Regions from separate parts of the Paenibacillus marchantiae genome, predicted to be linked through region 1. Evidence: riboswitches for the same ligand, from Rfam matches in the RefSeq annotation. Region 1 holds a riboswitch; the other holds the start of a gene.
What was found. Region 1 has a riboswitch for cobalamin ahead of metE (5-methyltetrahydropteroyltriglutamate--homocysteine S-methyltransferase). Riboswitches for the same ligand answer to the same signal wherever they lie in the genome.

Region 1 (6,165 bases):
TGTGATTGGTGAGCAAGGATGGATTGGCTTCAAGGATGCAGATCTGGGAAGCAATGCAGCAGCGCTTGAAGCTCGTGTATCATCAGAGCAGGCAGATGCGGTATTGGAAATTCGACTGGGCGCACCTGACGGTACACTGGCAGGACGCGTGGAGCTGGCACAGGGTAAGGCACAGCAGTGGTCCACGGTTAAGGCAGACCTGAAAGGTGTATCAGGTCAACAGGATGTATACCTCATGTTGTCCGCAGGAGTACGTGTCAGCCATTTCGAGATTCATTAAGTCGGATAGAATAACATTAGCAAGATGACCATGACCAAAATGGAATGATAGTAAATGAAAAATCCTCCGAAGAGATTCGGAGGATTTTGTTTGTGCATTTGGTTGAGTGGGTTAGGAGTTTCTTTTTCCTTTTTACTTTCCGTCAAATGTAATCAGTTTGTGCACAAATTGTTTCAATTGTTGGTTCGTTGCATTCAACTGCTCAATCGTGCTCATAAAATTGTTAACCAGTTCCGCTTGCTCCTGAGAACTCGCGGTAATCTCCCCAAGTTCATTCTCCATCCCCTGAATGGATTGGCGGACGGAGAGGAGGGACTCTTCAATACGCGTGGTCGCTTCCTTTGTATCTACGGACAGCTTGCGGATTTCCTTGGCGACGACGCCAAATCCTGCACCTGCTTCACCGACACGAGCAGCTTCGATGGCGGCATTCAGGCCGAGCAGATTCGTTTGCTCCGAGATTTCACGGATGAAGCTGGCGACCTGAGTCACGTTGCCTGATTTCTGTACAGCTTGTTTGGAGTTGTTGCGAATTTCTTCGGTGGTGGCGCTCAGCTCCTCCGAATGTGCAGCTACGTGCTGAACGCTGTCAATCAACTGGTTGGTCAGGTTTTCGGTAGCATTCATGAGCTGCTGCAGCTGATCCTGATCATCCATACTATAGAGCAGGTTGAATATAGCGATGACCTCGCCCTGTTCATTTTTGATCGGAAGGTAGGCGACATCAAACGGCACTTCAAATAACTCCTTCGGGTAATGATCAAATTGTTTGTCCGTACCGCCTTTCAGATCGGCAAAATCACGATTAGGCTCGAGCAGTGGATCACCTGCTTTGAACTCCAGTTGTTTTAACGACTCTCCTGCGGAAAAATACAGGAATTTCTCCCGGTCAATAATGGAAAGGGTTACATCTTGGCGAATCGTATCCCGAAAAAAGGGCATACATGCGATTAGTGATTGAATCATATCCATTGGAAAGGTCCATCTCCTCAATTTTCTGATCTGATAAACGATTGTTTTAAATTGTTATTTAATAACTGCCTATATCATATATCGTCATGCAATAAGGAATAAAATAGAGAGAAATGATAATATATGATTCTTTAGAAGAGTTAGCTGCAGTTTCAAATACCTTTAGCTTCTGCATGGTTGTTCCGGGTGTACCGGACGGTAACTTGCAGGACACGTTGAACTGGCGCAGGAGTACGCGTCAGCCATTTCGAGATTCATTAAGTCAGGTAAAAAGATATTAGACAGATAAACAAATAGAATGATAGTAAAAGAAAAAAGCCTCCGAAGGAATTCGGAGGCTTTTATTTGCATTCTCAAGCTTTGTTTAGATTGAGGAATCAGCGGTTACACGTTCTCTTGCTGTACGAGCAGCATCCACCATGATGCTCAATGCATCTACAACTTCCGCTTTACCACGTGTTTTCAGTCCGCAGTCAGGGTTTACCCAGAACAGATCTGCTGGCAGCACTTGAAGTGCACGCTCAATCATATTCAACATCTCGTCCTTGCCTGGAACACGCGGACTGTGGATATCATATACACCGAGTCCGATGCCTTTGTCATACGTATTCTGCTCGAAGCTGCCTACCAGTTCCCCATGGCTACGGGATGTTTCGATCGAGATCACATCTGCATCCAGGTCGCTGATGGCTTCAATAATATCATCGAACTCGCAGTAGCACATATGGGTATGCACCTGCGTTGTTGGTTTTACGGTAGCGGTAGCTAAACGGAAGGATTCCACGGCCCATTGCAGGTACTCATCCCATTTGCTCCGTTTGAGCGGAAGTCCTTCACGCAGAGCTGGCTCATCGACCTGAATCATCTCAATGCCTGCTTGCTCCAGCGCTTCAACCTCGTCGCGAATGGCGCGAGCAATCTGGTAGGATACTTCACTGCGTGGAATATCCGAGCGGACAAAGGACCAGTTCAGGATCGTTACCGGACCTGTTAGCATGCCTTTCACCGGTTTGCTGGTCAGTGTCTGTGCATAGGCTGTTTCTTTCACCGTCATCGGTTCATTGAACAGTACATCTCCGTAGATTACAGGTGGCTTCACGCAGCGTGAGCCGTAGGACTGTACCCAGCCATTTTTGGTGAAGGCGAATCCGGTCAGCTTCTCACCGAAAAACTCGACCATATCGGTACGTTCGAACTCACCGTGTACCAGCACATCCAGACCAATTTCCTCCTGGATAGTAATCCATTCTTGGATCTGTTCACGTACATAGGCATCATATTGCTCCGCATTCCATTCCCCTTTACGGAAGAGTGCACGTGCTTTGCGCACGTCTGCTGTTTGCGGGAAGCTGCCAATGGTTGTTGTTGGCAGCAGCGGGAGCGACCATTTTTGCTGCTGCAATTCGCGTCGCTCCTGGAATGACGCGTTGCGGAGCAACTGCTCGTCAGCGTGCACCCCTGCAGGCGCACCACTCAGGCGTGTCCGTGATTCGGACTCGCTCAGCAGGCGCACCGCTTCGGTGCTTGCCTGGGCGCGGCGGCTGGCTTCAGCCAAAGCCGCTGCTTGGTCCGCCTGCTTTGCACCGCCGGACAACAACGTGCCGAGCGTCGCTATTTCCTCCAGCTTCTCGTCGGCAAAGGCCAGGGCATTGCGCAGTACCGGATCAAGCGCGCTCTCCTGAGCGGCAGTAACCGGTACATGCAACAGGCTGCAGGAAGGCTGAATGATTAGCTTGCCTTCGACTGCGAATTCAGCCACCTGCTCCAGCAGCTTCGCCGTCTCTGCGAGATCGGCACGCCAGATGTTGCGCCCGTCGATGACACCGGCGCCCAACCATTTATCCTGCGGGAAGCCATGCTCCCGCAGGCTGGCGAGGTTGCCTTCATAGCCGTGGACCAGGTCCAGGCCGATTCCGGCAACAGGCAGTGCTGTCACGACCGGATAAGCTTCCACCGATTCGAAGTACGTTTGAAGCAGCAGCTTCAATTCCGGTGCAGCTTGTGCCAAGGCAGCATACACCTGTTGCAGCAAGGCTTCATCTTCGGAAGAGACAGCCAGCGTCAGAGCAGGCTCGTCGATCTGTACCCACTGTACGCCTTCTGCTTGAAGCTCAGACAGAAGCTGGGCGTATACGGGAACGAGGCGTGTGACGATCTCTGCGAAGCGTTCCGCGTCATAGCCTTTGGCGAAACGTACATACGAGTACGGACCGACTACGACCGGTTTACCTTCCAGCCCAAGCTCTTGCTTCGCTTCGCGATAGGCGGCAAGGGGTTTATTTTCAAGCAATGCAAATGCAGTATCATTATTAATCTCAGGAACGATGTAGTGATAGTTGGTGTTCAGCCACTTGGTCATCTCACAGGCTGTTGCCTGATCATTACCCCGGGCCATGGCGTAATAAGTAGAAACGGATACCGGTCCGCCTGCATGGTTAAAGCGCTCAGGAACGACGCCAAACATCGCCGATACGTCAAGAATATGATCATAGTAGGAGAAGTCGCCCACAGGAATCAGATCGAGCTGCTGTGCCTGCTGTTTCTTCAGATCCTGCAACCGAAGTGTGGTCAGCTCCTGATGAAGCGTAGATTCATCGATTCGGCCAGCCCAGAAGGACTCCAGTGCTTTTTTCCATTCGCGTCCCGCACCGATACGGGGGTAACCAAGGTTGCCTGTCAGTACTTGTGGCTGTTGTTGCTGTGATTGCGACATGTAAAATTCCTCCTCATTTATAATAGGTAACTCATCAAGTTGAAGCTATTGTGGTGTGTTTCTTTTGAAAGCATCAAAAAAAGGCATTCCTTCCGATTCCATACCCCGAGAAACAGGCATCATGAATGACGACTGTGCACAAAGATAGAATGGGAAAGAACACCTGCTATAAGTAGTTGTAGCGGTTGCTCTAACACCTTCCTATCTTCCGTAGGTCATGCGATGCTGTCGAAACAGGCAGGTCTCCTGGCTTGCGGATCATGGTCATATGCATTCCTTCCCGGTGGTTACACCAGTGGATTATATGCACAGACTCCCCGTATACAGTGGCGGGACCGCGACGGATTTACACCGTGCTTCCCTTTTAAGCCTGACCACGCATGTAGCGCGGTAGGCACCTGTTTCCGTGTGCAGAAATGTGCGTACACATCTCTGGCTATGAAATTGGCGACCAAGCATAGATGATAGATTGTATCATGATGCAATCGTCGTATACTTGCTCTTATGCTACCAATCATAGACGATAACCTAAGGGCTTGCAACATATATCATTAATCCGATCGGAAATAAAATATTGCTCTATGAATCCTAGATATATTGGCAGATTTGACTCCTTAAAATGAACCATATCATCGCCCACGCTGTGCTTGATCCCCCTCAAATAAAAAAATCGTTACCATGCATCTAACTGCATGGTAACGATTGTCCGGCCTGCCATTGTTGCACCCACATTAACGATGCGCTGATTACGACTGCCACGAAAAGGAAGAGACACATCACGTTCAGCTGCGATATAAGGCCCATCGATAATGACGTCGCATAGCTGGGATAACTCCGCCCGTGACGGGTCTGTAATCAATTCCTCATACACAAACCCCGTGTATGCCCATACAGTCAGATCAGGTCGTGCAGCCCGAAGCTGCCGAACCCAGGATGCGCATTCTGCCGCAGAGAAAAAAGGATCACCTCCGCATAACGTTACCCCTTCCAGCAAGGGATGAGAGGTTACCTCATGCAAAATCTGCTGCTGCCGCTCCTCCGTAAATGGTTCGCCTGCACGGAAGTTCCATGAGCCGGGGCTAAAGCAGCCCGGACAGGCATGACGGCATCCGCTGATGAACAACACGGCACGCAGGCCAGGCCCCTCATTCACCGATTCCGGAATGTAACCATACAGATTCACCGATGTTTCACCCGGTCTCTCACTTCGGCCTGCTTCGCCCCATTGAAGCGCACTTTATAGTCACCGGTCAGATATCCCGTCACCCGGCGCAGCCGCTGGAAATGCACGTGGTTTTCATGAGCCTCACATCCGGGACATACATCTCCAATAACGCCCTCATAGCCACAGGACGGACAGCGGTCAATCGGATGATTAATGGAGAAATACCCGATGTCCTGGGCCAGCGCGTATTGCACGATTCGTTGGAAAGCGGCGGTATTGGCCCTTACGTTCCCGTCGAGTTCGACATAAGAGATCGCTCCGGCATTACATAGTGAGTGGAAGGGAGCTTCCAATTCAATCTTGCGATAGGCAGGAAGGGAATGATAGACCGGAATGTGAAATGAATTGGTGTAGTATTCCCGGTCATTGACCCCCGCGATGCTGCCGTATCGCTCACGATCAATCTTGGTGAATTTGCCGGACAGTCCCTCGGCGGGCGTAGCGAACAAGGTGATATTCAGGTTATGCTGCTCACTCATCCGGTCACAGAATTCTCTCATCGTATGAATGATATTCAAGGCTTCTCGATGTACATGGAGGTCTTGTCCATGGTGACGGCCATATAGAGCGGTCATACATTCAGCAAGTCCGATAAAACCAAGGGATAACGTACCATGTTTCAACAGATCGGCGACCGGTTCAGTCGGAGCCAATTGTTCACCACCTTCCCATACTCCTTCCCGCATCATGAAGTCCGATGCTTTGGCAGGCTGGTTCATCTGAATTCGATACCGGTGCAGCAGTCCATCCGTAGCATTGTGCATGACCGATTCCAGCGCCGTATAGAAGCCAGCCCGGTCAGCGATGGCTCTTGCTCCCTGGCAGATCCCATATCGAATGCCGAGCTTGACCAGATTGATGGTGTTAAAGGACAGATTGCCTTTGCCGCTCTGACGATTGCGTCCGAAGCGATCAGCCAGTGTGCGTGTCCGGCATCCCATCGTCGCAATGATCGTATCGGGATCTTCCGGTTGA
Region 2 (6,165 bases), 2.1 Mb from region 1:
GGAAACGATGGAAGCAGTGCACCCGTCAGGGCTCCGCCCAGCCAGACGCATAATCCGATGACCGCACCAACCAGCGGGTAATACACTACACTCTCCCGCAATAATGGCGGGACGAAATCAAGCTGCATTTTCACCGGGAAACGGGACAGAAATTGAAAAGCGGCCGCAGCCGCATGTTTTTGTTCAAGATCGCCTTTACTCATAAACGATACTCCCTGCTTTTCAGCTCAATCGCAATGCCCACTGTCACCAGAAACACTTCGCGGCAAACCGCGGCAATCCGCTGATTGAGAATGCCCGCCAGATCCCGATATCTTCTGCCCAGCGCATACTCCGGCACAATACCGTCCCCTACTTCATTGGTGACAAGCACGAGCAGACCCGGGTACGACTGGATGGCCGCTACCAGCGCATCCATATGATCGTACAGCACCTGCACCGGTTCATGTTCATGCGCTAACAGCACATTGCTGAGCCACAGTGTCAGACAATCGACCAGAACGGTCGGTGCAGACGTACCTGTATGGGACTCTCCCATTCGTGTAATTAACTCAGGCAATGCCAGCGGTTCCTCCACCGTATGCCATAGATATCCTGCTTCATCCCGCTGGCTCTGATGCAGGCGTATACGCTCGCGCATCTCGTCATCATAAGCTTGAGCCGTAGCGACATACCAAGCCTCAGAGGATCGCTGCATACAGAGACGCTCGGCAAACGAACTTTTGCCACTTCGCGCCCCGCCTGTCACGAGTACACTCATGATGATACCTCTCCTTGTACAGAGGAATCAGCAGAAGCTGATGAAGACTCCGTAGGTTGAGTCTCGTTCGTGCCACCAGATACACCCGCACTTGCAAATGTCGCCATCTCGTTCAAAATGCGGCATGACGCATCAATCAGATGAAGACTAAGCACGCCTCCGGTACCTTCACCCAGTCGCATGTCCAGATCCAGCATGGGCTTCAGGCCCAGTTCACGCAGCAACGCTGCATGTCCACTTTCATGCGATGTGTGGGAAGCAATCATGTATTCTGCGCTGAGCGGAGCAAGATGACTCGCAATCAACGCGGCAGCGGTGGAGATAAATCCATCCACGACAACCGGGCATCCGTTTGCAGCAGCAGCAAGAATCACGCCTGTCAGTCCGGCAATCTCCAGTCCGCCCACTTTGCACAGTACATCGAGTGCATCGTCTGCATTCGGAGCATTCACGCTGAGGGCTTGGCTGACTACTGCGGCTTTGCGCTGCAAACCGATATCATCTACGCCTGTTCCCCGGCCAACCGCTGAAGCAGGTGCTGTTCCGGTTAATGCACACATCACCGCAGCGCTAGCAGTTGTATTCCCGATCCCCATCTCTCCGGTCACAAACAACTGCGTTCCCTTCGCAACCTCGGTGGAGACCACTTCAGCTCCTGCAAGAATGGCCTCAATCGCTTCGCCCCGGGTCATTGCAGCACCCTTCGCCATGTTGGCTGTTCCTTTGCGGACTTTGCGGGAGACCAGGTCTGGATGATCCAGATCCGCATTCACCCCGATATCCACACAGATCACATGAGCTCCAGCGTGGCGCGCAAGCACATTGACAGCCGCTCCCCCTGCTAGGAAATTCAGGACCATCTGCGGCGTTACCTCAGCAGGAAAAGCACTAATCCCTTCTTCAACCACCCCATGATCCGCAGCCATAACGATGACAGCTCTTCGATCAAAGCAAGGCCGAGCCTCACCGGTGATTCCCGCCAGACGAATAACTAGCTGTTCAAGCTTGCCCAGACTGCCGGGTGGCTTCGTCAATGCATCCACATGTGCGGAAGCTTCAGCCGCAACTGCCTCATGTGGACCCACGATCCGACCCATTAACTGTTCCAACACCTGTTCATTATTCATACAGCCAGCACTTCCTTTATCAAAATATGGGGTTTCCCCCGGTTCATTCATTTCTTCTCTCGTCTTAGCAAAAGCTGTGGCAATCCATTGTCGGGATGATTCACCATGGCCGGGCTCACCCGGAAGATCTCCCGGATGTTCTCTTCCGTCATCAACGAATGGGGTGTGCCACTGCCTACACAAGTCCCGTCACGCAGCGCCAGAATATGATCGCAAAATTGTGCGGCCAGGTTCAGATCATGCAGCACCGCCACAATTGTAATATGATTTTTTTGACGCCACGCTGATAATAACTCCATGAATTGCAATTGATATTTGATATCGAGAAAGGTGGTTGGCTCGTCCAGCAATAATAGCCTGGGTTCCTGAGCCATGACTTTGGCAAGCGCAACCCGCTGCCGTTGTCCGCCACTCAGTGCATCCAAAGGTCGTTCGGCCATGTCACTCAGACCCAACTCCTCTAACACCTTATCAACTACTGCTGCTCCATCCGACGTTTCTTTGCCAAGCCAGTTCTGATAAGGGTAACGTCCCATCTCGACAACATCTCTTACGGGATAAGAGATGGCCGGCAGACCATCCTGCTGCAAGACCGCAATCATACGTGACAAATCTTTACGGGTGTATGAGGAAATGTCGCGTCCATCAATCTGTATGCTGCCTGCGTTCGGCTGTTCAGTTCCGGCAAGTAGCTGAATCAGGGTCGATTTGCCACTGCCGTTTGGACCAACAACGCCCCACCATTCACCCTCTTTGACTTTCCAGTCCACTGCATGCAGAGCCCGATGGTTACCATACATTTTACCAGCTTCCGTGACCTCTATCATCGGCCGGCTCTCGGTAAGGTCTGTTTTCATGAATGTGCTCATGGCATCATCCCCTTCCGCAACTTTTTGTTCCGGTGTAGCAGATACGCGAAGAATGGCGCTCCAACGAAAGCCGTAACCACACCCAGCGGAATTTCGGTTGGGGCCAGCAATGAGCGTGCAATCGTATCTGCCCAGACCATGAAGATGGCTCCCCCAATCGCGGACAAAGGCACCAGCAATCGATAATCAGGTCCGACGATGAGCCGAAGAATATGCGGAATGACCAATCCGACGAAGCCAATCACGCCCGATACGGAGACAGCGCCTGCCGTAAGCAGCGTACCCACAGCTAACACCGACAGCTTCAATCCATCCACCTTAACCCCGATATGAGCAGCCTGTCGTTCCCCCAAGGCAAGCACATTCAACGAACGCGCACGGCTCCAGAGGAAAATCAGCCCCAGCACAAAATACGGGAAAAGGATGGCCGTATACGACCACCCACGCAGTGCCAGACTTCCCATCGTCCAGTATATAATTTCATTGATTGTCTGCTTCGACATGGTCGACAGGAAGGAGACTACGGCTCCCAGAAAACTTTGCATGACCACGCCAGCCAGAATGAGGCTGTGTGTCGGTATTTTGCGTCCCTCACGAGCGAGGGCCAGCACAAACCACAATGTAACTACTCCCGTCAGAAACGCGACCAGTGGCAGAGTCCAGATCCCAATCAGTGCATACTGCAATCCGAAAAAAATCAGAAAAGCCGCACCTACCGATGCACCGGACGATACGCCCAGGGTAAACGGATCAGCCAGAGGGTTACGAAGAACCCCCTGGAATCCAGTTCCGGCAATCGCCAGCGATGCACCTACAAGCACGGCAAGCAGTACACGTGGGAATCTGACCTTCCATATAATCTGTTCTGCTGCTGTATTCCAGTCAGGAACAATCCAGTCGCCCAGCCAGGGGATGCGATGAAGCAAGATGCCCGCAATGTCCCGGACAGGCAGGGCAACCGAACCGATGCCCGTGCAGATGAGCACGGTTAACACAAGCAGCACAATTCCGGCCGTTCCGTACACTGCCAGCTTTTTACTCATTTGAACAGATCAGGGTAGATCGCTTTGGCTACTTCTTTCAGACCTTGTGTTACCCGTGGTCCCGGACGGCTCAACAGGTTGGCATCCAGACCGATGACTGCATCGTTTTTCACAGCCGTGATTTGATCCCATCCGCTGCGTGCTTTGATGATTTGATCCAATGTTTTGTTATCTTCCACTACATCGTTCGCATACAGAATGACGTCTGGATTAGAGGCAATAATGTTCTCTTCATTAATCTGGTTCCAGCCAGTCAAGTCGGATGCTACGTTGTTTCCTCCGGCCAATGTAATCAATTCATCCATGAATTCGCCTTTACCCACAGTCCAGCCTGGGGAGAACTCAACGTACACTTTTTTCTTCTCTTCCGGTTTAACTGCCTTCACAGCTTCAGTTACATCAGCCACATCCTGTTTCATCTGGGTGGTGATCTCCTGTGCTTTTTCCTGATGATCCGTGATTTTACCAAATGTTTCAATGTTGTTCATCACATCATCCACTGATTTAGGATCTGTTTTGAAAATGGTAATGCCCAGATCGCGCAGTTTCTTCACCGACTCTTTGCTCATCGAGATACCTGTAAATACGATGTCAGCTTCAGCTGCAATGATCGACTCTTCATTAGGCTTTGTTATGCCGCCCATTTTTGGTTTCTTTGTTGCTGCTTCCGGATAATCGTCATAGTCGGATACCCCTACGATCTGCTCGTCCAATCCGAGTGCGAACAGGGATTCCGTTTCAGCCGGAGATACGGATACGATTTTGGCTGGTGCTTTGTCAAAGGTAAATGATTCACCCGTAGCATCTGTAACCGTGAGTGGATATTGAGTTTTGAGATCTGTTTTAGCCTGTTCCTGGGATTGCTCCTGTGCAGGTTGCGAGGTTCCTGTACCCTCGTTTGTTGTTGTACCACATCCGGCCAACGTCAGTGCCAGCATCGCTGCGCTCAGCAGTGACGCTACGCCTTTCCATGTCTTGAAATTCATTGTGTTCATTCTCCCCTTCTCTATCCATTCTAGTGAGTAGTGCTCCTGTCCCAATTTCCGCTTGAATTTGTGTTCCGAAAAAATAAAATCCCTAATCCTTGGGTCAGGATCAGGGATGACGTCTCGCATGTGGCGATCTGCGCATGATCAGCTTGGCGCTGTATATGCACAGAGAACTGCCCGAAACGCTGTCCTTTCCTCGAAGGAACACCGGTTTATACGTCCAGGGCAGGTAACCTGACTTACAGGAATTCATCCTGATTTACAGTGGCGGGACCGTGCCGGATTTACACCGGCTTCCCTATTTCACCCGTTTGCCGTTCATCGCCTTATATAAAAGCATGAAACATTACTGCATGCACTCGGGACCCATGGTCGCTAATATTGTTTAACCATTCAAGTGAGCATCCTGCATCGTTGGCAGGGCTTGTTGAGCCTCCATCCGATGATGCACTTGCTAAGTCACACTTCTGTTGTGATTATAGGTTATATTGTACATCCTTACAACCCGATTTACGGAAAAGTCAATCTGGTTCCAACCCAGCTATCCCCATCGCCAGCCAGCCGGATCTTTATCGCTTGTCCTGGTACTACCTGCGTATCCCAGAAATCTTGATTCGGAATGAGACGTGACACAATATAACGAATAACACCGCCATGCGTAATCACGGCTACTTTTGGCACGTTTATGCTGCGAGAGTGCAGTATTGGTGAAAAGGACATCAGACACTCTTCCATAAATGAATCAATCCGCGCTGCAAATGCTGTCCAAGGCTCGCCACTCGGTGGCGTTACCTCATGCGGCGCATCGATCCAGTCTCGGTACTGCGAATTGTCCTTGAGCTGATCGTAGGTCAACCCCTCCCACTGACCAAAGTCGATCTCCCTTAGTCGGGCATCAAGCTTGGCCTGTCCCATTTGGGACGATGCAATGTGTGAAAGTGTCTGCTGACAACGCAGCATATCACTGCAATACAAGGCGTCGCATGTGATATCGCTACACTGCTCACGCAGCGAAGATAGCTCCTGCTTTGCCTCAGGCAACAGTCCGATGTCAGTATGCCCAAGATACCTTTTTTCCAAGTTCCACGCCGTTGTACCATGACGTATCAACATAATATCGCGGCTTTGCATGCCACCATGTCCAGCTTCTATCTCCATAACAGTGCACCTCCAGCAGACCATATCCCGAAGGTGACCAACCAACATAATAAAACAAAAGAACCTGCCGACCAGAACATAAGCCGTGTTGTTCGTACAATATCTTCTGCTTCCATCCGTCTAGTAGGCTCGCCCATATATGCGCGAAATGAAGCCACGCCGTGATATACGTTATGCCCGCCAAGTCTTATGCCCAGCGCTCCGGCCACCGCCGACTCG

Region 2: another riboswitch for cobalamin. It lies ahead of PTQ21_RS12620 (ABC transporter substrate-binding protein); the one in region 1 lies ahead of metE (5-methyltetrahydropteroyltriglutamate--homocysteine S-methyltransferase).

What each region holds. Positions count from the first base shown of each region.
Region 1 covers NZ_CP118270.1:650,287-656,451, reverse strand. The annotation lists gene PTQ21_RS03055 (glycoside hydrolase family 3 C-terminal domain-containing protein) at 1-280, shown strand, start outside; gene PTQ21_RS03050 (methyl-accepting chemotaxis protein) at 413-1,252, opposite strand; gene metE (5-methyltetrahydropteroyltriglutamate--homocysteine S-methyltransferase) at 1,617-3,965, opposite strand; cobalamin riboswitch at 4,185-4,382, opposite strand; gene nrdG (anaerobic ribonucleoside-triphosphate reductase activating protein) at 4,639-5,148, opposite strand; gene PTQ21_RS03035 (anaerobic ribonucleoside triphosphate reductase) at 5,145-6,165, opposite strand, start outside.
Region 2 covers NZ_CP118270.1:2,766,551-2,772,715, reverse strand. The annotation lists gene cobS (adenosylcobinamide-GDP ribazoletransferase) at 1-203, opposite strand, end outside; gene cobU (bifunctional adenosylcobinamide kinase/adenosylcobinamide-phosphate guanylyltransferase) at 200-760, opposite strand; gene cobT (nicotinate-nucleotide--dimethylbenzimidazole phosphoribosyltransferase) at 757-1,887, opposite strand; gene PTQ21_RS12630 (ABC transporter ATP-binding protein) at 1,935-2,756, opposite strand; gene PTQ21_RS12625 (FecCD family ABC transporter permease) at 2,753-3,799, opposite strand; gene PTQ21_RS12620 (ABC transporter substrate-binding protein) at 3,796-4,794, opposite strand; cobalamin riboswitch at 4,996-5,132, opposite strand; gene PTQ21_RS12615 (histidine phosphatase family protein) at 5,299-5,946, opposite strand; gene cbiB (adenosylcobinamide-phosphate synthase CbiB) at 5,937-6,165, opposite strand, start outside.